3 regions of the Candidatus Manganitrophus noduliformans genome follow, and region 3 is predicted to be linked to each of the others. Evidence: riboswitches for the same ligand, from Rfam matches in the RefSeq annotation. Region 3 holds a riboswitch; each other region holds the start of a gene.
The links. Region 3 has a riboswitch for cyclic di-GMP ahead of MNODULE_RS11635 (fibronectin type III domain-containing protein). Riboswitches for the same ligand answer to the same signal wherever they lie in the genome.

Region 1: it holds a riboswitch for cyclic di-GMP, as region 3 does, so the genes downstream of both, MNODULE_RS07145 (fibronectin type III domain-containing protein) here and MNODULE_RS11635 (fibronectin type III domain-containing protein) in region 3, are expected to answer to the same signal.
Region 2: it holds a riboswitch for cyclic di-GMP, as region 3 does, so the genes downstream of both, MNODULE_RS08940 (PilZ domain-containing protein) here and MNODULE_RS11635 (fibronectin type III domain-containing protein) in region 3, are expected to answer to the same signal.

What each region holds. Positions count from the first base shown of each region.
Region 1 covers NZ_VTOW01000001.1:1,436,664-1,442,895, forward strand. Annotated here, with positions in the region: gene MNODULE_RS07130 (DUF8156 family protein) at 1-74, opposite strand, end outside; gene MNODULE_RS07135 (hypothetical protein) at 74-718, opposite strand; gene lexA (transcriptional repressor LexA) at 740-1,372, opposite strand; cyclic di-GMP riboswitch class I at 1,711-1,795, shown strand; gene MNODULE_RS07145 (fibronectin type III domain-containing protein) at 1,843-2,691, shown strand; gene rsmI (16S rRNA (cytidine(1402)-2'-O)-methyltransferase) at 2,756-3,439, opposite strand; gene MNODULE_RS07155 (D-sedoheptulose-7-phosphate isomerase) at 3,454-4,038, opposite strand; gene MNODULE_RS07160 (UDP-glucose dehydrogenase family protein) at 4,188-5,492, shown strand; gene MNODULE_RS07165 (ligand-binding sensor domain-containing protein) at 5,544-6,232, opposite strand, start outside.
Region 2 covers NZ_VTOW01000001.1:1,854,804-1,861,035, forward strand. Annotated here, with positions in the region: gene MNODULE_RS08930 (cation:proton antiporter) at 1-415, shown strand, start outside; gene MNODULE_RS08935 (DUF3016 domain-containing protein) at 865-1,335, opposite strand; gene MNODULE_RS08940 (PilZ domain-containing protein) at 1,710-2,054, opposite strand; cyclic di-GMP riboswitch class I at 2,110-2,206, opposite strand; gene MNODULE_RS08945 (hypothetical protein) at 2,414-2,776, opposite strand; gene MNODULE_RS08950 (sigma-54-dependent transcriptional regulator) at 3,058-4,470, opposite strand; gene MNODULE_RS08955 (sensor histidine kinase) at 4,475-5,821, opposite strand.
Region 3 covers NZ_VTOW01000002.1:494,537-500,768, forward strand. Annotated here, with positions in the region: gene MNODULE_RS11635 (fibronectin type III domain-containing protein) at 1-2,754, opposite strand, end outside; cyclic di-GMP riboswitch class I at 2,803-2,887, opposite strand; cyclic di-GMP riboswitch class I at 2,970-3,062, opposite strand; gene MNODULE_RS11640 (NifU family protein) at 3,461-4,078, shown strand; gene MNODULE_RS11645 (ATP-grasp domain-containing protein) at 4,220-5,461, shown strand; gene MNODULE_RS11650 (rhodanese-like domain-containing protein) at 5,474-5,854, opposite strand; gene MNODULE_RS11655 (hypothetical protein) at 5,942-6,232, opposite strand, start outside.

The DNA of each region.
Region 1 (6,232 bases), on a different contig from region 3:
GCCCGGTGAAACGACTGCCAAGCGCTCCGTTCCTGCTCGATCAACTGCGTGAAGGTGGAGAGGGTGCGGCCCATCAACACCCCCCGGTTCGTTGCGGCGGACGTTTTCCAATAGCGAGCGTTTCTTCGCGGATGAGGATCGATTGCGCATCGGTGCGGACGGAGAAGAGCCGGTCCGACGCGTTGCGCACCATTGAAAGGAGCGACGCCGACTTGTGCGAAGGCGGGGGAGGGGAGGTCAGCACCACGATCCAGGTTCCTTCCCGGGCCTGTCGCGCCAGGGTTGATACGGCGTGTGAGAGGAGCGTTTTTCTCTCGGTGAAAGAGACCGCTTCATCATAAAAGGTGGCGAGCGGCTCCGCCAGCAGCACCAGGCGGGGACGGTGCCGCGCGATTCCAATGCCGAGCTGCCGGGTGATGAGGGAGGTCATCTGATGGCAGGTGGCGGCGCGGGAGATAAAAATCGACGAGAGAAAAAGGCGCGGATCGTGTCCGATCCGCTTCGCCAGATGTGTGATCGGATAAGGGTTAAAGCAGTTGTCCCCATCGAGAAAGAGGACCCGCTCCGACTGGGCCAACCGCCAGCCGATCATTTCCGAAGCGAGCGGCCGGAGCGCGGCATCGCCGCAAAAAAAGATCACCCCGCCCGGCATGCCGGAGATCAGGGAGACCGGCGGTCCGGAGAAGAGGGGGGCGTCGATTTTGTAGGTCGTGTCCACAAGCGTGCTCCTCTTCTACGGTCAAACGACCGGCCGAATGAGACTGACGACCTTCCCGAGAATTTGAAAGGAGGCGTCTTTCTCGGTAATGACGATCGGATCAAAGTCAGTGTTCTCGGGCTGGAGGATCAGGTTTTTCTTTTTCTTGATCAGCCGCTTCACCGTCGCTTCCCCTTCGACCATCGCGACGACGATCTCGCCGGAATCGGCATCGGCCTGCCGCTTGACCAGGACCAGATCCCCATCCAAGATTCCCGCGTCGCGCATGCTCTCCCCTTTGACCTTCAGAAGAAACGCTTCCCTTCCTCGAACGAGCGAAGGATCGACCGTCAGATGTCCGAGTAAATTCTCCTCGGCCAGAATCGGCTGCCCGGCGGCGACCCGTCCCAAGATTGGGATCGCCCGGCCGGCGCTCTTTGATTGGACGGCCCTCGCTGTCTGCGATTGCGAGATCACTTCCAGCGCCCGGGCTCCTTGGCCTTTTCGCAGGTGTCCTTTGCGAATCAGCGCGGCGACATGCTTGAAAGCGCCCCGCGTCCCCACCATCCCGAAGTGGCCTGCGATTTCACGCAAGGAAGGGGGGTAGCCTTTCTGCTCCACCGTTTGCTGGATGAAGGTGAGGATTTCTTGTTGCCGTGCCGTGATGGTATCCATATGAATACCATTCTAGCCGAAGGGATTGGAAAGTGTCAAGCGGAAATTCCGGGGGGGGGTATTGAAACGCGTCTGGACGATATTGCAGCCGCGGCAAGAAACGTAAGGAGTGCAGGGCTGGGAAAGGAACGCAGCACCTTCTATGGGCAGATTGAGGCGGTGATGGGTCGTACGAGGAAATTGAGTCTCTCTGGAAACGGCGCGACCACGACCCTAAAAAGAATTAAATCTTATTGACAACATGATTGGAGTCGTGATAATCCTAAAAATGTTTTTTAGATCGCTCAAGCGCCGTCGAGCGGTTTAAGCCGCGTTGATCATGAAGGATTTGTGATTCCCTTTGTTCAGAGCAAACCTGTCGAAAGACGGGGACGCAGAGCAACGGGGCTAAAGCTGTAAAGCCATGCCCGCCGAGCCGCCAAAGGATTTCGTTTTGGCGGCTTTTTTTTGCGCATGGGAGATTTGCAGCGATGCGAAATCTGTCAAAAAGACAAAACATTCCCCGGGCGCTTTGTCTGGTTCTCTTATTCTTTTTTTGTAAGACCTCTCCCGCTTTTGCAGGCGATGCAATCTTATCCTGGACTCCCAACACAGATTCGGATCTGGCCGGATACAAGGTCTATTACGGAACCGTCTCCGGGCGTTACGGAACACCGATCACGGTCGGCAATCAGACCGCGTACACGGTCACCGGCCTTGGGCTGGGAACCTACTACTTCGTCCTCACCGCCTATGACGTTGCAGGAAACGAGAGTGCTTTTTCGAACGAGATCAGTAAAACGTTTTTTGATACGTCTGCTCCCGTCTCCGGTAACACCCCACCGGAGGATGCTCAACCCTCGGATACGACGCCTCCGGCGGATGTTCAACATTTCTCTGCGGTTCCCGGAGACCGGGAGATCACGCTGCAATGGATCAACCCGCCGGACGTTGATTTCGCGGGGGTTCTCATCCGCTATCGGACCGATCGCTATCCGAGCGACCTGAACGACGGCGAACTTCTCGGAGATTTCACGGGAGAACCCAATCAGAGCATGAGCGTAACTCACTCAAGCCTGGAGAACGGCGTCACCTACTACTATGCCGCCGCTTCCTACGATCTCCATGAGAATCGTCAATCTACCGCCCACGCTTCCGCTTCTCCCTTTTCTTTAATCAGTCAAATCGACGACGGACAAAATCAGGCGGCCGCCGGCGGGGGAGGTTGTGTAATGCGCTTTCCGCAGGAGGAAAATCTTCCCGGCCCCGCGCAAGCGGCCGAAATACCGCTCTTGCTGGGTATTTTCCTCTTCATGTTTCTGAAAAGGAGATTCAGATGATCGTCAACCGGATGTGTATCCGGGTTTTGCTAGATGGTAGAGATGACATAGCCCCTCATGTTGTTTAATTTTCCTCCCGATTCCCCCCTACCACCAGCGTAATCTCCCCCTTCACCGTTTTCTTCCCGATCTTCTCCAATACCTCCGTCACCGTCCCCCGAATGAACTCCTCGAACATCTTGGTGATTTCCCGTGCAACGACAACGGGCCGGTCGCCAAGGATCGTCTTGATTTCTTCGAGCAGCCCGACGATCCGAAACGGCGATTCGTAGAAGATCAACGTCCGCGGATCGGGCTTGAGTTGCTCCAGGCGCCGGGCGCGAGCCCCTTTCTTTTTCGGTAAGAAACCTTCGAAGACGAATCGGTCCGGGGGAAGGCCGGAGACGGCCAGCGCCGCAAGCGCGGCGGCGGGGCCCGGGATGGGGCTGACGGGGAGGCCGGCGCGGATCGCTTCGCGAATCAAATAAAAACCGGGATCGGAGAGGGTGGGGGTGCCGGCGTCGGAGACGATGGCGATCGAAGCCCCCTCCGCCATTTTGGAGAGGAGGACCGGCGTCTTCTCTTCCTTGTTGAAGTCGTGATAGCTGGTGAGCGTCGTATGAATGTCGAAATGGGAGAGGAGCTTTTGGGTGTGGCGGGTATCTTCCGCGGCGATGATCGCGACCTCTTTCAGGATGCGGAGCGCCCGGAGGGTGATGTCTTCGAGATTGCCGATCGGGGTGCTGACGACGTAGAGCGTTCCCGACATGGAGGGTCCGAGGGTTAGGAGATCTGCTGTTCCAGCAGCAAGCAGAGGAGGTGGCCGATCATGATGTGCGATTCTTGAATCCGGGCGGTGTTCGATGAGGAAACTTTAAGACAAAGATCGGTTTGGGAGGCGAGCTTCCCCCCCTTCTCGCCGGTCAACCCGATCGTCTTCGCCCCCTTTAATTTGGCGGCGGCGATCCCTTCCAGGACGTTGGGAGAATTCCCACTGGTGCTGATGCCGATGACGACATCGGCCGGCTGGACCCACGCCTCGACCTGCCGGGAGAAAATCTTGTCGTAGCCGTAATCGTTGCCGATGGCGGTGAGGGTCGAGCTGTTCGTCGTCAAAGCGATGGCGGGGAGGGCGCGCCGTTCCCGTTCAAATCGTCCGACCAACTCCGCGGCGATGTGCTGGGCATCCCCGGCGCTTCCGCCGTTTCCGAAAAGGACAAGTTTTCCGCCGTTTCCATAAGAGGCAACGATCCAGGCCGCCGCTTGAGCGATCTCCGGGATCATGTTCCGGACGATGGCCTCTTTGACCTGGATGCTCTCCTGGATCGTCCGCCGGATGATCTCAGCCGATTGTTCAGAAATTCCCATCGCAGCACCTATTAATCATGTCTAAATGGGCTAAGCCTACACTTTTATTCGTGTGGAGTCAACGAACAACTAGACTGAAATCGATCTTTCGTCTTGTTAATTTTCGCTCTTTTTCGTATACTCTTTAGATCAATCACGGAGGAAAGTCGATGAATATTGCGGTTATCGGCTCCGGCTATGTCGGCCTTGTCACCGGGGCCTGTTTTGCGGAGTTCGGCGTCAATGTGACCTGCGTCGATAAGGAAGAAGCGAAGATCGCCGCCCTCAAAAAAGGGATCATCCCGATTTATGAGCCTGGGTTAGAAGAGCTGGTCAAGAAGAACGTGCAGAACAAGCGGCTCTCCTTCAGCACCGATACCGTTGCGGCGATCCAGGGAGCGCTGGTGATTTTTATCGCCGTCGGGACCCCCGATCGGGGCGACGGCTTCGCCGATCTCTCCTATATTGAGAAGGTCGCCGAGATGATCGCCGAACATATGAACGGCTACAAGGTGATCGTGACAAAAAGCACCGTCCCCGTTGGAACCGGCGACCGGCTTCGCTCCATTATCGGCAGCAAGCAGAAAGAGCATTTTGATTTTGATGTCGTCTCAAATCCCGAGTTTTTGCGGGAGGGATCGGCAATTGAGGATTTCCTCCGGCCCAATCGGGTGGTGATCGGCGCCAAAAGCCAGCAGGCGATCGCCATCATGCGCGATCTCTACCGTCCGCTCTATTTGATTGAAACCCCGCTGCATATTACCGATATCCCGACGGCCGAAATGATCAAGTATGCCGCGAATGCCTTCCTGGCGACGAAGATTTCTTTCATCAATGAAATCGCCAATCTCTGCGAGGGGGTGGGGGCGAACGTTCAGGACGTCGCCAAAGGAATGGGACTCGACGGCCGGATCGGCTCCAAGTTTTTACACCCCGGTCCCGGTTTCGGCGGCTCCTGTTTTCCGAAAGATGTTTCGGCGCTCGATAAGATTGCGCAGAAAAGCGGCTACGAATTCAAGATCGTCAAGGCGGTCATCGAGGTGAATCGGCAGCAACGGGAAAGAATGATCGCGAAGATCGAGAAAGAGGTCGGCAGTTTTAAGGGAAAGCAGATCGGAATCCTCGGCCTCTCCTTTAAACCGAATACGGACGACATGCGGGAGGCGCCGTCCGTCGCCATCATCCGCGCCCTTCAAGAGCGGGGGGCCAAAATCGTTGCGCACGATCCGGCCGCCATGGAAGAGTCAAAGAAGGTGCTGAAAGAGGTGACCTATGCCGCCGATCCCTATGCGGTGGCCGACGGATCGGATGCGATCATCCTGATGACCGAATGGAATCCGTTCCGGAACCTCGATTTGGATCAGATCAAGAAGAAGTTAAAATCTCCGATCTTCATTGACCTTCGAAACGTCTACGAGCCGAAAAAAATGGCCGCCCTCGGTTTCCAATACACCAGCGTGGGACGGCCGTCCTGATTAAAAGAGGGGCGTCGTTCATGGCGCCCTTCTTTCATTGACTCTGTTGTATCAATCCCCCCGGTACTGTGCGACCCCTCCAAACGTTCCAAACCATTTGTGGCCCTGGCGATCGATGGCGATCGCATACACGGCGCCGATCCCTTCTTTCTCGGTAAAATTCTTAAATTTCTTGCCGTCGAACCGGCTGACCCCGCCGTCGGTCCCAATCCATAATGTCCCCTTCGCGTCGAACTTGAGAGCATGGATGATATTTCCGGCGAGGCCGTCTTGGATCGTATAGCTCTTCCATTTCTTTCCATCGAACCGGGAGAGCCCCCCGCCGAGGGTTCCGATCCAGAGGCGATTTTGTGAATCGATGACGGAGGAGACGACGTAGTTCGGATTATATTCGAGCGGTTTGTCCCCTCCCTGGTGGTGTTGTGGAACAAACTGTAAATCCGCGACCTCCGGGGGTTTTACCCGGGCGACCTCTGCACCGACCCCTTCCTTGTTGGTCCAGCTCTTCCAACTCTTGCCGTCGAACCGGCTGACCCCCCCTTCGGTGCCGAACCAAAACGTTCCCTTCTGGTCCTGCGCCAAGGTGTAGACCCATTTATCAATCAGCCCGTCGTCGGTTGTGTATGTTTTAAAAAACTTGCCGTCGAATCGGCTGACCCCTTTCCATGTGGCGACCCACATGGTTCCTTTCGGATCGAAATGAACCCCGTAAACCCAAAGATCGCCCAGTCCTTTGCCGC
Region 2 (6,232 bases), on a different contig from region 3:
GAAAGGATATGTCGCCGTGGACGCGTTGGAAGGGGGGAAAACACCGGAATATGTTCAGCGGCAGGGAGCGGAGGTCCTTTTTGACGGCCCCCACGAAACGGAGCGCTGGGATGTCCGATTCCGGCACAAGGATGCGGTGGTGGAGAGGCTGGTCTTTCGTCCCTCAAGAGAGGCGGAGGATCTGGCCGCTGCGGCCAAGAGCGCGCTCTCTAAGAACGGCGAGCGGTTCGTAATCCTGGCGACCCGGCGGGGAGAGAAGATCTTTCCGATGTCTCTGAGCTATACGCCGCGTGATGGGGATATCGCTTCGGTGGCCCTCTACATTCCGGAGCGCGAGGCGGCGCTCCGGCTGCTTGGCGAATGGGGATGGGAGAAGAGCGAAACCAAGGTGGAACCCACCCCTTCCACCGTCTAATCTCCGTTAACACGCATTTTCGATCATTTTTGTGGACCTTAAAATCGGATCCGAATGACCCATCCTATTCAGCATGTTCACAATCCGATGTTCCGATCCCCAGTCACTCCACAAAACCCCTCGAACTGGAAGAACCAATAAGGGCGATCGTTTTTGCAAAGAAAAAATCTTCAAAAATCTTTTGAGAAATTAACAGTTCCATTTTTCGGTCAATCCCGCTAATGATCGACAACTTATCGATCCTCCTCGAATTCTCGAAGAGGTTTTTCGAATGGTATATCTCGGTGGCGCGAAGCTATACCGTTCTCTACGGGGCGTTGAGCGGATTCCTCTTCCTCTGGTTCTACTATATCTCACTGGTCTTATTATCTTGGCTGTCGTCGGCTCAATCGTCGGTCGAATTGCAACATCGGATTTGGAGAATCAGAATCCCGTTATTTATTGTTAAATTAAAGTGTAGAATTCGACCGTTGGATGGCAAGAATAAGGTGGTGGCTGGCCTTCGTGGACGATCTTAGAACCTTTGTTTTTGAGATTTCAGTGACATTTTTTTGGAGCGTGACCTCGCCGTTTTCCTCCAGGGCATAACGGACTTTGATCCGCGGCCAGGTCACCTCGCGCAAAATCCGCACATCCGAAAACCCGCCCTGGTGAAACGGCTCATAGCAGCCGGCGAGGTCGATATCAAGGATTTCGATTTTTAGACTCTGGTTCGGTTTGAGATAACGCTCTCCAAGCGATTCCGGGTATTCTTTAAGCTCTTGAATGACCTGCTCGGAGACCCGATCGCCCAGGTAGCGTCCCGCATCGGTGTAGCGTTCCGGATTCTTGAAAGAAATGTCGATGGCCGCCTGAGCGGTCGAAGCCCAGAATGCCGTGATCACGGAGAACAACAGAAACGGTTTGATGATCTCTTGCATCGCTTCCTCCCTACTCAATGGGGTTTGTAATACCGACCGCTTCCTGTACAAGAGCTGACCCGATGGTTTTGTGAGTCGTCTTGGACTTCAACCAAATGAATACAGGTTGCCATACCACCCACGCATAAACTGATTCGCTGTATTCTCTCCCTTCTGAATTCATAAAAGTAAGAATGGTTTGCACTCGCGTATCAGACGGGATCGGCCTGGTCGCATGAAGTCCCACGCCGGCGGGAGTTAAAGTGATGATCTGACCGTCAAAAGAATCACTGCCGTCGTCGTAATTCCAGATGAGAGTTCCTTTTAAGCTCAAACGTGTTGACTGATGTGTATGTTCTTCTGTTATGAACCCCCCTCGAATCTCGTTGCCTTAACTATTCAGTAAGATATGTAAACAGAGCTGATCCATTTTCTTTTGAGATCGGTTCTAGAAAGCGGATGCCTAATTGAAAGTTTTTATCCAATTTCAGAGAAGAGACAACCTCCCCTCGGATTGCCCTTACTGATTCTAGGCGCTGCTTGCCGAAAAAATGTATTGTAATCAGGACTGTGGTGCCGGGCGAGAGGATCTCTTTGGTGTAAACGGCGATACCACCCAAACTGACATTGCTTACATAGCCACTGAGAGTGTCATCGGCTCCCTGTCCCCATATTTCAACCCAACCGGTCATGGCCCTTCTCGGGTGTGAACGTCTGTCCGTCACTTTTGCTTCCTCCACAAATAAAAATCCCTACACTCTGCCGATAAGAGCATAGGGATCGTCTTTTTAGCTCTTCGGCGGTCCTTCATGCCATATCTTGCTTTCTTGGGCAAGACGTAGGCCAATGACTTTGCGGGCCTGCCTTTCGGTCAGGGGTGCTATTATCGGAGCAAAATACAATTGTTAATTCAAATAATACCACTCAAGCATGTAGCGTCAATGACGATTGATATTTAGGGAAGCCGAATTAGGCATTGTATGTTTCGTCTGTGTTCCGTGGTCCGTTCATAACGGAGGAGGATGGGGCCCCATCCTCCTCGGCGTTGGCCGACAAGCCGAGTTGCCTCTACATTCCCTTCGTTCACGATGAATTGCCGTCAGCGATTCGATGAAGCCGTCTGCTTCTTCATCTCTGGAACTCGAAGTGTGGCATTGAGAACAGATACTCCCTGCTCCCGTGTGTAAACCTCTGAAATGATCCGTTCCGGCTTGCCGTCATTCCCGATGATGCCGGGCGGAGGGGTATGGGCCGAGAGCAGAGCCCAAGCGAGGTTGACGTAGAAAAACGCGAACAACACAATTGCCCCAAAACCAAAATAGAGATCGAACATTGGATTCTCCTTCTTTTTCAGAATACAGTTTTTTGATTTGGTGATTGGATTTGGTTCAATTACGATTACTCCAATCACGCCGCCGTATAGAGCAAACCGGATGCCAAAATGGGAGAAAATCAAGATCAATTGTTGATCCGATTGAAATCTTTAAGAAAAGGACTATACCGCTCGTGGGTGTATCGGAGCGTTCTTCGGGAGCATTGGGTGATATCGCTGCGAAACGGGGGGATTGCCCCATTCACAGGAATGTTGTGTGCGTGGAGCCGCCTAAAATTCATCCGTCGAGGAGGAATTTTAGGCGGCTGAGCCATTTATTGATGCAGGGGGTGCGGGCCGTCCAGGTGGACTGGTAAATTTTTCAGCGAAAGAATCAAGGCGGTTCCGCTTAGATGTGGACCGGAGTTCTATTAAGAAGAAGAGGGCTCAAGTTTATACTTATCCATCCGGTATCGGAGCGTATCGCGGGTCAGTCCCAGGAGCTTTGCTGCCTGTGTGACATTCCAGGAAGTTTGCTCAAGAGCCTGAAGGACAAAGTCGCGCTCCACCTTTTCCAATGAAATGCCCTGGAGAGGAAGGGGGAAACGGTCCATATTTTCCTTTTGCCGATCGACCTGATTCATTTTGATAAGACCGGTAAGGAGCGAGAGCTGCTCCGGTGCGATAACGCTGTCACGGGAGAGGAGGACAGTCTGTTCAATCATGTTCCGAAGTTCTCTCACGTTGCCGGGCCAGGAATAATTGAGGAGCACTTTTTCCGCTTCGGGGCTAAAGCGCATTCCTTGTTTCCCGTAGCGCCGCGATTGAATCGTTAAAAAATGATCTGCAAGAAGCAGGATGTCATTCCCGCGGCTGCGGAGGGGAGGAAGCTCCAGATTGATAATTCGAAGGCGAAAAAAAAGGTCGGAGCGGAATCGTCCTTGGCGGACGGCTTCTTCCAGTGATTGGTTTGTCGCGGTGACGATGCGGACGTCGACCTTCTGTTCTCGAATATTCCCGATGCGGCGGATCACTTTGTCTTCAAGCGCTTTGAGCAATTTGGCTTGAAGGGAAATTTCAATTTCCCCGATCTCATCTAAAAAGAGGGTTCCTCCTTCCGCCGCCTGGAAAAGGCCGATCTTCTTCTCTTTCGCGTCGGTGAAGGCGCCTCGTTCATAACCGAAGAGCTCCGCCTCCAAAAGGTGGGTCGGAATGGAGGCGCAATTAATCTCGATGAAAGGGCCGTTTTTTCGCGGACCGTTATAATGAAGCGCCCGGGCCGCCAGCTCTTTTCCCGTGCCGGTCTCACCGGTGATCAGAACCGCCGGCGGGTCTCCTTCCGTCAACTTCCGCTCCGAATCGATGATTTGCTCGATCTGATGTTTCAAGGAGCGCATGGGGGGCGACTCTCCAATCAGGGCGGAAAGGGTGCTTTCACCCGCTTCTTTTTCTCTGTAATAAGAGAGGGTCCCTTCCAGCTTGGACTGGCCGACCGCCTTGTCCAGGAGGACCTTCAGTTTCGCGAGGACCAGTGGTTTATTCATAAAGTCATAAGCGCCGGCCTTCATCGCGTCGACTGCCGTTTCAATGTTCCCATGTGCGGTGATGATGACGATCTTCACCTGCGCGTCGCGTTCCTTTATCCGAGCGAGGGCGTCAAGGCCGCTCATTCCCGGCAGCTGTAGATCGAGTAAGATGACGTCCGGCTTAAACGAATCGAGCTGCTGGAATCCTTCCTCGGCGCTCTGGGCGATTCGGACCTCGTATCCATAGCGTTCCAGATACGTCTTCATGTTTCTTGCCAGCGTCGTTTCATCTTCAATGATGAGCGTGGCGTACGACATCGATCTACCTCGCTAATGGAATGTGCATAAAAACCGTGGTTCCAACCGCCGCTTCGCTTTCCAGCCGCAAGATTCCGCCGTGCCGCTCGATGATCCGTTTGGCCAGCGAGAGTCCAACCCCCATCCCCTTTGATTTCGTCGTATAAAACGGTTTAAAAATCTTGTCCATCTGCTCGATCGGGATGCCGCACCCGGTGTCTTTAATCACGACCTCCACCCGGCTGTCGCTTTTCTCGATTCGGCTCGACACGGTTAGCTCCCCCCCGTCCGGCATGGCATCGAGTGAATTGGCGATCAGGCTGATGAGGACGTGGCGCATCAATCCCTCATCCGCGTGGACGAGGGGAGAAGCCGGATCGAGCTTTTGCGTCAGCTTCACGTTCCTTTTTTTTATCTCCCGATCAAGGGAGTCGAGCGTCGATTGGATCAGGCCGTTGATTTGAATGGAGGCGGGATTCCCGCTCGGCGGCTTGGAGTAGACGAGCAGTTCTCGGATCCAATCCTCAATGCGGTCCGTCTCATGAATGATCTCCTCGGCGGTGGCGCGAAAAGGGGGGCTCTCTTCCAATGCCACCTCCGCGGAGGAGCGGATGGAGGCGAGCGGATTCCGGATGCCGTGGGCCACGGCCGAAGCCATCTCTCCGATGGCGGCCATCGTTTCGGATTCGACGAGCTGCTCCTGCTGACGCCGAATGACTTGCGCCGCGCGGCGGACGATCCAAAAAAGAGAGGCATAGAGAAAGAGGCCTCCTAAACCGGCGCTCAACCAGACCAGCCGGTTTCCCTGTTTGATGGCATGAAAGAGGGTGAGCGGAACTTTGTAAACTTCTACCACTCCGACGACTTTGTTCTCCCTGATGTTCCAAATGGGGATATAAATCTCGGCGAAAAAGGGAACCTCCTGATCGAAAACGTGCTCCGGTTTTGATGATTTCCCGGAAGTCCCGCTCGTGACGGCCAGTTTTCCCGAAAGCGCCGTCTCCAATTGGGGGTTGGGGCTGAAACGATGGCCGATGAAGCGATCGTCATCCGACCAGAGAATCGATCCGTTGCTGTTGTAAACATTCGCCCGGACCACCTCCGGCATGGTGGCAATCTGCTTGAAGAAGGCCTCGAAAACGGTTTTCGTTTTTCCGGGATCATCCGTCTCGAAATAGCTTCGCGTGTTCTCCGCTTGCGCGATGGTCTGGACAAACTCCATCGTCACGACGGCGTCGCGCTGGAGCATGTTGTGCGTAAGAAAGTTCGAGAGGAGAAAAGAAGAGACGGCTGTGATCAGGCCAATGGAGAGGAAACTCAGAAGCGCGAACCGGCGGAGCAGATTAAATGAACGTTTTTTTTCAATCGCCATTAGACTTTAAACGCGGGTAGAGGAAATAGATCCGAGTCACTTCAAAATCTCCGATTAATCTAGCCCATTGCCGGCAACGAGTCAATGCGCTTAAGAACATGAGAATAGCAATTTATGTTCCAAACACGATCGACTTTTCCAGCGGTCATCGATTCATCGCAATTCTGGGCGTTCGAATTCAACCTGAAGGTAACACCCGGATTTGTTGTTGATCGACCATTGGGACATTTCCCCCAAGTCGTGGGGCAAATCCCCCATCGTGGGTGAATTGACCCGGAACAATTCCGACGGCTAAAAGTAAACGATTATTTTTCTGCGTATTTACAGGTGAATATATCAATATGCCTCGTCCGGCGCTTCGGCATTATATTTGCCCTTCGCTGTAGCGCTGAAAGGGCATTGAACCTTGGG
Region 3 (6,232 bases):
GTCGGATGCTTCGTTGGTGGTCCAGGTGATCGTCGCGCCGTTGCTGGTGATGCCGCCAGCGGCCATGCCGGAGATCACCGGCGCGGTGGTGTCGGCCGCCGCATAGGTGATGCTCAGATAGGGCCGCAGGGTCGCGGTCGGATGCTCCATGCTGGCGAAGAAGCGGTAGCGATCGGCCCCTTTGCTGGCATCGGAGTTCACCAGCAGCCCGAAGTTGCTCGAAGGACTGCTCATCCACTCCCGCACCATCGCGGTGATGTCCCACACCTTGTTCCCCAGCGTCTTGTTGATCAACTCCGTGTCATAGGCCGCCGAGATGTCCGCCTGCGCCAACGGATAATTATTGCGGCAGCAGCTATTCGCCGTCCACGCGTTGGTCCCGTCATACGTCATACCGGTGGCCAGGGTCAGATCGGGATTCCGATTGATCAGCTTGTGCACGGCAACACTGTAGGTGGCATCTGCGGTCGCATCACTCTCCACCAGAGAGAGATTCAGCGTCGCGCTCTGAATCACCACCCCGGCCGGAAGACTGCTTAATGCAAATTTCATCAACACCGCATTGGCTGTCTGGTTTGCAGGAAAGGTGTAGGTGTTTAACGTCGTCGACGTATTGTACACCGACGTGTTGATATTGATGAACGTGTCGGCCGCCGGACTCAATCTCACCGTCGTCGGTGTGGATGTGGGCGGAGGATTGGACACCAGCGTCGTTGCGTTGATCGCGGCAGACTGCGCCGAGACATTCCCCGCCGCATCGTAGGCGGCCACCCGGTAGCTGTATAGCGTCGCCGCAAACAGACCGGTATCTGAATAGGTCCGGCTGGTGGTCGTTCCGACCTGGACCCCGTTTCGATACACCCGATAGCCGGCCACCCCGACATTGTCGGTCGAGGCATTCCAGGTCAGATTGATCTGGACCGCTGAAAGCACAGAAGCCAACAGATTCCCGGGGATGGAGGGCGCCGTTGTATCGGGCAGGGCAACGGTCGTAAAAGTCCCATTTCCGGAGGTCGCCAAGTTACCGGCAGCATCTTTACTCTTTACCCGATATTGATAAGTGGTGGCGGGATTCAGTCCGGTCAGGATCTGGGAATGCGCCGTGAGCAGGGTGGAGACGATGGCGGTGGAGGCGCCATAGGCCGTGGTCGTTCCATACTCCACCTGGGTGTCGGCCGGCTCATTGGTGGTCCAACTGATCAGGGCCCCGTTGGCAGTGATACTCCCCGCCACGATTCCCGAAATCACCGGCGCGGTTGTGTCCGGTGGCGGCAGCGTCCTTGTACTCACCGCGGCGCTCTGGGCCGACAGGTTCCCCGCCTCATCGTACGCTGCGACGGTGTAGCTGTAGGCCGTGTCGGCCGCTAAACCGGCATTCGAGTAATTCCGCAAGGTCGTCGTCCCCACCTGGGTGCCGTTGCGATAGATTCGATAACCGGTTACACCGACGTTATCGGTGGACGCATTCCAAGAAAGGTTGATCTGACTGGAGGAAGCGGCCGTCGCCGTCAGGCCCGTCGGCGCCGTCGGCGCCGACGTATCCGCAGTGGATGCTGAATAAGTGATGCTCAAATACGGCCGAAGAGTGGCGGTCGGGTGCTCCATGCTGGCGAAGAAGCGGTAGCGATCGGCCCCTTTGCTGGCATCGGAGTTCACCAGCAGCCCGAAGTTGCTCGAAGGACTGCTCATCCACTCCCGCACCATCGCGGTGATGTCCCACACCTTGTTCCCCAGCGTCTTGTTGATCAACTCCGTGTCATAGGCCGCCGAGATGTCCGCCTGCGCCAACGGATAATTATTGCGGCAGCAGCTATTCGCCGTCCACGCGTTGGTCCCGTCATACGTCATACCGGTGGCCAGGGTCAGATCGGGATTCCGATTGATCAGCTTGTGCACGGCAACACTGTAGGTGGCATCTGCGGTCGCATCACTCTCCACCAGAGAGAGATTCAGCGTCGCGCTCTGAATCACCACCCCGGCCGGAAGACTGCTTAATGCAAATTTCATCAACACCGCATTGGCTGTCTGGTTTGCAGGAAAGGTGTAGGTGTTTAACGTCGTCGACGTATTGTACACCGACGTGTTGATATTGATGAACGTGTCGGCCGCCGGACTCAATCTCACCGTCGTCGGCGTGGATGTGGGCGGAGGAAGGGGCGCGGCGGTAGTGAAAGTATTGTCCAACGAGGTTGCGAGGTTTCCTGCGGCATCCCGGCTCAACACACGGTAGTGATAGAGCGTTTGAGGCTGCAGACCGGTCAAGGTTTGGCTATGAACCGTCACCAGGGTTGCCACCCGCGCGGTGGAAGAGCCATAAGCCGTGGTGGTCCCATACTGTATCTGTGTATCGGTCGGCTCGTTGGTTCCCCATGTAATCACCGCGCTGTTGCCGGTGACGCTCCCCGCGTTGATGCTGGAGATCACCGGGGCCAATGTATCGGGCGTCGTGAGCGTCTTCGTCACTTCGGCAGAGAAGCTGCTTTCATTTCCTGCGGTATCATAGGCCGTCACAGCAAAAAAATAGGTTTGGTTCGCAAGACCGGTCAGGGTATACGATGTCGTCTTGCCGACATTGATCGAAGGTCCATACGTCCGTGAGGCGGTCCCGAAATAGACGCGATATCCGGCCAGATCCGACTCGGCGTTCGCGCTCCAGGTCAGCGTGGCATCCCCGGCAAAAACGGTCATGCTAAAAAAGAGAAAAGAAAAAATGAAGACACCAAAGATCAGGCCAACCTTCTTAGCGTCACTCACGATGGACCTCCTTTTTTCCAAATAAAAAAGCCGCCAAATAGAAAATCCTTTGGCGGCTCGGCGGACATGGCCTTTCGGCTTTAGCCCCGTTGCTCTGCGTCCCCACCTTTCGATGGGTTTGCTCTGAGCAAAGGTCAGATTGAAACAGGACCGCTCATTCGATCATCCCCGCGATCACACGCAATCGCAAATAAAAAAGCCGCCAACGGGATTCCCTTGGCGGCTCGGCGGGCATGGAAGAGGAGCGTCTCTTCTTTAGCCCCGTTGCTCTGCGCCCTCTCCTTTCGGAGAGTTTGCTCTGAGCAAAGGATGAACGAATATTTCAATTGCCTTGTTATGATGTCGCAGTTTATATCATCCGACTTATTCACTGTCAATCGGACAGTGACCTTACGTGAGGAAGTGTGTATTCCAGATCACAAGAAATGTTATCTCGGAATTTCAGCGGGTTGACATTGTGCTCTCTCCGAATCATGCGCGTTCGCCGAAACGAAGCACAACTTCTCTTATTTCCTTCCACGCGCTTTTCCGTAGCGGCCATTCATTTTTCTTCGATCTTGAAGTAGGCGAGCGCGCCCGGGCGCGCTCTGATCGCCTGTTTCGTAGACGCATTTTGGGGGTGTAAAAGGGGTCCGAACTATGGTATGATCGGCCTAATAATCAATTGAGGCTTCTTAGGAACGCCAAGAAGGAGATCGATCCAAAAATGATCCAGATAACCGAGATTGCAAGGAAGAGAATCGCCGTCCTGAAGCAAGATCAAGAAACCAATCATGGGAAAAAGATCGAGGGACTCCGGCTGGTGGTCAAGTCGATGTCGCCGAGCCCCGAGTATGCCCTTGCCTTCGTCGAGCAGGGGAAGAAAGAGTTGAACGACACGGTGGTCGAAGTCGATGGAATTAAGTTATTCATGGAGTCGCGCCATGCGAACCTTCTCGAAGATGTGAAGATCGACTTCATCACCGGCCTCCAGCAGACCGGCTTTAAGGTCGATAATCCCAAGGTCATCGAATCGAAACCGGCGACGCCGGCGACACCCCCCAACTTGGAGAGCCCCCAGGCGAAAGCGGTCCAACAGGTCATCGATACCGAGATCAATCCGGGGGTGGCCGCGCACGGAGGGTATATCACCTTGGTCGATGTGAAGGAGGAGATCGCCTACATCCGGCTGGGAGGGGGCTGCCAGGGTTGCGGGATGTCCAATGTGACGCTCAAACAGGGGGTCGTCGTCGCGATCAAGAAAGCGATTCCCGAAATAAAAGATGTCGTCGATGTCACCGATCATGCCGGCGGAACCAATCCTTATTACACCCCCGGAAAATAACCAATCCCCCTTCCACCGTTCCAGCCCATCGAAAATGAACGGCCCGGGTCGGAGCACCCGTTTCGGCCGAACCAAGCCGGGGCATCGCACAATCAACCATCATCCGTTTCCAAGCTCTCCCCTCATTTTTCGGAGGGTTCCATGAAACGGCTTCTTCTCCTCCTCCCGAGCACGTCGTATCGCGCGGCCGACTTTCTCATTGCCGCGGAGCGCCTCGGCGTGGCGGTCGTCGTCGGCTCGAATGAGCGACAGGCCCTCGAATCGGTCGTTCCCGGAAAAACGATCACCCTCGATTTCGCCGATTTAAAAGGGGCCGCCGAAAAAGTGGTCGACTTCGCCAAGGATCATCCGATCGATGCTGTTGTGTCGGCCGATGAAGAGTCGATCGTTCTGGCCGCAACGATCTCGGAAGCGCTCTCGCTCCCCCACAACCCCGTCTCGGCGACCGCCGCCGCAAAGGACAAACATCGCCTCCGCGAGGTCTTGACCGCCGCCTCGCTCCCGACCCCTCCGTTCCAGCTCTTCTCGACCGACGATCCGCCGGAGGTCCTTTCGCAAAAGGTCTTTTATCCTTGCGTCTTGAAGCCGACCTTTCTCTCCGCCAGCCGCGGCGTGATCCGGGCGAATCATCCCGATGAGTTTGTCGCCGCTTTTTATTGGTTGAGCCGCATTCTAAAAGAGCCGGAGGTAAAGCGCCTCGGCGGCGATGCCGCCAAACAGATTTTGGTCGAGGATTTTATACCGGGAAAAGAGGTCGCGCTGGAAGGACTGCTCCGGGAGGGACATCTTTCGGCCCTGGCGCTCTTCGATAAGCCCGACCCGCTCGATGGGCCTTTCTTCGAGGAGACGATTTATGTGACCCCCTCGCGCCTCCCCCCCTCGATGCAAGAGGCGATCACCGAATGCACCGGCCGGGCCGCGGCGGCGCTCGGGCTGAAGGAGGGGCCGATTCATGCCGAGCTTCGGGTCAATGAGAGAGGCCCCTGGATCATCGAATTGGCCGCCCGATCGATCGGCGGGATCTGCTCCCGCGCGCTTCGATTCGGCGTCGGCCTCACCTTGGAAGAGATCATCCTTCGCCATGCCCTCGGCATGCCGATCGAATCGCTCGAGCGGGAGCGCCCCGCAGCCGGGGTGATGATGATCCCGATCCCGGCCTCGGGAACGTTGCTCAATTATCAAGGGGTCGAAGAGGCGAAAAAGGTGCCGGGGATCGTCGATGTGAAGATCACGATCCACCGCAAACAGAAGGTGATCCCCCTTCCGGAAGGGAGACGCTACCTCGGATTTATCTTTGCCCGCGCCCCTCAAGCTGAACAGGTCGAAGCCGCCCTCCGAGACGCCCACCGGAAGCTGAAATTTGAGATTGTCCCGTTTAAGTAACGGCGCCGGCCGTCAGGAGGCATCCCCCTGCTCCATCGGATACCCCGCCGCTCGCCACGCTTTGATCCCCCCGTCCATCGACACCACATTCGTATATCCCATCTTCTGCAGGTTGTCGGCCGCCAGGGCCGACCGATACCCTCCCCCGCAGTAGACGACGATCTCTGCCTTCTTATCGGGGATCAACCCCTCGATATCCCGCTCCAAAATTCCCCGCCCCAGGTGCCTTGCTCCGGCCGCGCGATCCTTCCCCCATTCATGGTCCTCCCGGACATCGATGAAGTGAACCGGCCTTCCCTCTTCCAACCTCGCCTTCACCTCCGCGACCGTGCACTCTTTAATCCGTTTTTTGGCCTCCTCGACCAGCTTGAGAAAACCGGGATGGTGCGCCATATACATGACTCCTTTAATAAAGGGGCTCCATTAATAAAAAGGGCTTCATCTCTGGAGCCCCCTTTACTAAATCGAGTTTGACCAATCTTAATGTTTCGCAGGAGCCGCCGCGACCGCCAGGGTGAAGAGGCCGTCCCCTTCCTGCGTGAGCTTGAATTTCGCCCCCGCGGGGACGACATCGCCGAGGTCCCCCGCGAAGAGATCTTCGATCATCTTCTTCACAAAGTCCTTCCCCATCTGCGCCGCGCCGATTCCGAGCCCTTGCGCCTTCGCCTGCTGAAAGTTCCCGAACTCCAACTCCTTGCTCCCGCCGAACTCAGCCGGAAGGGCAAAACCGTCGAAGACGATCCGGGCGCTGTTCAACGGCTCGATCAGCGC